2 regions of the Marinobacter sp. V032 genome follow, and region 2 is predicted to be linked to the other one. Evidence: predicted binding sites of a transcription regulator. Region 2 holds the regulator's gene; the other holds the start of a gene.
What was found. Region 2 encodes LexA, which represses DNA repair genes until DNA is damaged. Its sites were predicted from a motif close to CTGTNTNNNNANACAG; they were not measured.

Region 1 (2,202 bases), on a different contig from region 2:
GATTGTCGGAGTGGTGACTGGCTTCGGTTATCCAGCCGTTGTAGGTGGTCAGAAAATTACTGACCTTGGCCACAATGCCAACCCGGTCAGGACACGAAATAACAAGACGATATGTATGTTCCATGCACCACAGCCTTCATGTTCAGATTTCAGGAGGCACAAATTCAGGACCCTGAAAGCCCTGCCCCCAGCGGGAAACGGTGCATGATAACGGATTGTCAGGGCCGGCGTAAGCCACCGGCCTGACACTGGAGAACACGACTTTAACTGCTGAAAAGATCGTCCGTGCGGGCTGCCATAATAAAGTCATTGCGATGCAGGCCGCCGATTTTGTGGGTCCACCAGTTAACGGTCGTCTTGCCGTATTCGGTAAGAATCGCGGGATGATGATCTTCTGATTCAGCCAGATCCCCGACCTGTTGGGTAAATGCCAGCGCCTGGGCAAAGTCCTTGAACTTGAATGTGCGCTCGAGCTGCTGCTCCCCCGACTTCTCAACCAATGCCCAGTCTGGCACTTCTGACAGCATTTGCTTCAACTCCTCCCCCATTACCTGAGGTGCGTCCGAACGACAGGCTTCACACGCTTGTGTCTTTAGATCGGCCATAGAGCTCTCCTTATGTGACAGATGATGTGACTGACATTGAAATCACACAACCAGCCTGCGCTCACCCCCGACAGCCGGTCAAGACTTTCAAAGTGACCATTGTTTAAATATACTGTATATAAATACAGTACTCGTATAGCACCTACCCGGCAGTTAGCAGACTATGAGCAACATTATTGACACCCTGATCAACGACGCACGCGTCTGGCAGGCCCGCCAGCAAAAGCAGACATCAGCACCGGCAGAAAGCACCGGCTTCGCCCTGCTGGATGAGCACCTGCCCGGTCAGGGCTGGCCACGTGGCGCGCTGATCGAATGCATGCCGGAAGCGCTCGGCATCGGCGAACTGCAACTGCTCCTGCCGGCAATCAAACGCCTCACCGGCACCCGACAGGCAGTGTTCTGGATTGATCCGCCCCATATCCCCTATGCTCCGGCACTGGCTCGGGCCGGGGTGGACCTGAACCGCATTATTCAGGTGTCCACGCAAAGCCGGCAAGATCATCTCTGGACACTGGAAAACTGCCTGCGATCATCCGCAACCGGGCTGGTGATCGCCTGGCCAGACCAGATGAAACGCAGCGATATCCGGCGCATCCAGCTCGCCGCAGAGTCAGGTGACAGCCTCTGCATTCTGTTCCGGGATGCCCGACACGCTGACAACAGCTCACCCGCGGCTCTGCGACTGAAGCTGGCCGCCAGTGATCCGCAACATATCCAGACCGATATCCTCAAACGCCGGGGAGGATGGCCGGTACAGGCATTAAAAATCCCGATTACACCAGTCGTGACCATCCCTGACACGACAACCGCTCAGGTCATTCAGGGTCCCTGGCCAGAACAGCGGCACTGAGGCGCCTATGCTTTGGCTCTACCTTCACTTTCCTTATCTACTGCTGGAACATTTCAGCCAGAGTGATCCTGAACCCCGCCCAATGGCCCTGATTAGCGGAAAACCCGCCAAAGTACTGCAGGCCAACCCTTTGGCAGCAACCAAAGGTGTTGCGCCAGGGCAAAGCGTGCAGACCGCAACGGCACTGATGCCCGACCTTCAGCTGATTCCTGCCGACCTGACCGAGCAGCAACGCATACTCCGGCAACAGGCAGTCTGGTTTTATCGGCATGTTGCCCGCATTACCTTATATGCACCGGATGGCATCCTCACCGAAGCAGGTAGTCTGTGCCGTCTTCACGGTGGCTTGGAAGGATTATGGAAAACGCTGGAATCAGAGCTCGACCGCCGAAACCTGACGGCATGGCTGGCCTGCGGCCACACGCCGAAAGCGGCCCGCTTGCTGGCCCGCACCCGTCAGGGCCAGTGCACTGACGACCGGCAGGTGCTGAAACAGTCGCTACGCTCAATTCCGGTGGAACATGCCGAACTGGACCCCAAGGCAACGGAGCGCCTGCAGCGTATGGGACTGCAGTCGCTGGGCCGTATATTCCAGCTACCTGACCGCGAACTGGCACGACGGCTGGGGCCCGAAACCTGCCTGGGGCTGCAAAAACTGGTGGGCACTGCCGCTGACCCGCAAAAGGAATGGTCGCCTCCGGCCCACTTTCATCGTCGCCTCGACTTCGCTGAAGACGTAGAACA
Region 2 (2,202 bases):
GTCGAACTGCCAGACGGTGACTTCGCGTTACGTCGATCCGATGATGAAGATGCGCCACTGGTTCGGATTTCATTTTCCCAGGAAGCGCGGGACATGATGGAAAAGAAGGATCTGTCTGTAGCGAAAGCCATGATGACCGCCGGTATTGAGGCAGTTGGGAACATCGCACAAGACATCGATCTGGAGGAAGAAGACGAGATGGATATCGCCCCTGCTGCCAGCTCGCGCACCCTGCACTAAACTCGCGAACCGGCTGACGCCAGTGCAGCTTTAATCAGCCGGAATACTGACCTGACCCAGAAGCAGGCCTTTAATCAGTCGATTTCTAAAATCTGAAAAAGAAAAAGGCAACTCAAAACATCTACACCATCAGGCAACAGATCACTTTTCGCCGTGCCTGTTGCCGAAACGCCTTCAATCAAGCAATCGTTAGCGCTGACGCAACACCACACCGTGGCTGTTACCCACCGCAGAAGCGGATTGCAGCTTACTGAAAGCAGGTGCGCCCAGCGCGCCTGCCGTCCACATCACCACCGCATGACATGTTCCGGCCGCCAGCGCACGCTCGGCGATCGTGAGTGCATCATGCTGATCACTTGAGCGCAAGACCAGCAGCTCGCCCGCCACAATCCCATGCATCTGCTGCCACTTGTGCATCAACGCCTGTGGGGGATCGATCCAGGCCAGCCAGCGTCGTTCCTGATTCAGCTGAGTCAGCATGGGCAACAACAGCTGCATGTTTTCCACCTGACCTGCGGGCATGATGATTTCTGTCACATTACCCTGCGCCGACTCATCTGGCAGCGCGCTGGCATTCTGGGCAACAGGCTCCTGAAACCGACGACTTTCATTCAGCGCTATGGGGCTTTCTACACGGCGCGCAACACGCCGTTCAGTTGCCTCGACGTGAATATTTGCCAGCGCCAAAGCCGGATGAGATAAATTCTGGTGAAAGCTGAGCTGCTCCATGAGACACCTCCGAATCTTGTAAAGTCACTGGCCTGCGGCTCAGTGCATGTCCGAACGTCGAATAACGCCTACGCCCAACCCTTCTATGAACAACTCCTCTTCAGCCAGATCGACTTCGATTGGCTCAAACTCGTCGTTCTCGGGGAGCAGATAGACTTTCGCGCCGTCACGCTTGTACCGTTTGACGGTCACGTTCTCACCAACGCGAGCCACGACCACCTGACCGTTACGGACTTCCTGAGTGCGGTGGACCGCCAACAGGTCGCCGTCCAGTATGCCAATATCTTTCATGCTCATACCGCGAACACGAAGCAGGTAATCCGCTGACGGAGAGAAAAAGGCGGGCTGAAGTGCGCAGTAATCGTCGATATGTTCCTGGGCGAGAATCGGGCTGCCCGCTGCAACCTGACCCACGATCGGAAGCCCCAGGTCTTCTTCTGCTTCAGGCAGACGAATCCCCCGGCTGGCGCCAGGCACCATCTCGATAGCCCCTTTGCGAGCCAGCGCACGAAGATGCTCTTCCGCCGCATTAGCAGACTTGAAGCCCAACTCACGCGCGATTTCTGCACGTGTCGGCGGATAGCCTGTGTCATCCAGAGACTTCCGGATAACCTCGAGAACCTGTTCTTGTCTTGCTGTCAGCTTCATGCCGATTTACCTGTCTTTTTATACAGTAAAACCGACTATATACAGTATTTCATCCAGTGTAAAGCCTGCAGCATCCGGATATTTCTGACAGCAGAAACGGTTACCTGATCTCGAATTTTTCCAGCTTTTCACCCTCCACTGAGCCAACTTCCACATTCTCTACTTTCGCTTGTGCGGGACCTTTGTGGAGCCACATCACCAAACCCTCCACGCCACTCTCGTCGCCGCTCGCAATCACCTTGACCCTGCCATCCGCAAGATTCTTCACATAGCCCGTGATGCCCCGGCTTTCAGCTTCGGTTTTTACCGCAGCACGAAAACCCACACCTTGCACTTTGCCTGATATATAAGCCCTGATCGTTTGTTCTGCCATTGCACCATCCTCCATAATTCTTAAAATGTCCGGGCAGGCACGCCCCTTTATAAGGTTATGTGTTACACCTTACCGTCCTAAATGTCTGCTGAAAAAGATGTCATTTCCACCCGGCAGGCTCCTTATGAAATCACTGTGTATTGTTAAGACAGGTACAACCTACCCTGAAATCCGCGACCTCCACGGCGACTTTGACGATTGGTTCATCAGCG

Region 1: imuA (translesion DNA synthesis-associated protein ImuA) is a predicted target of LexA. The motif match lies at 718-733, and genes of this name have one in related genera.

What each region holds. Positions count from the first base shown of each region.
Region 1 covers NZ_JBQXYE010000001.1:2,179,445-2,181,646, reverse strand. The annotation lists gene purU (formyltetrahydrofolate deformylase) at 1-124, opposite strand, end outside; gene ACUN9X_RS09960 (4a-hydroxytetrahydrobiopterin dehydratase) at 264-605, opposite strand; gene imuA (translesion DNA synthesis-associated protein ImuA) at 769-1,458, shown strand; gene ACUN9X_RS09950 (Y-family DNA polymerase) at 1,466-2,202, shown strand, end outside.
Region 2 covers NZ_JBQXYE010000004.1:90,162-92,363, forward strand. The annotation lists gene ACUN9X_RS16280 (hypothetical protein) at 1-240, shown strand, start outside; gene ACUN9X_RS16285 (cell division inhibitor SulA) at 430-969, opposite strand; gene lexA (transcriptional repressor LexA) at 1,009-1,617, opposite strand; gene yccX (acylphosphatase) at 1,718-1,990, opposite strand; gene ACUN9X_RS16300 (glutamine amidotransferase) at 2,115-2,202, shown strand, end outside.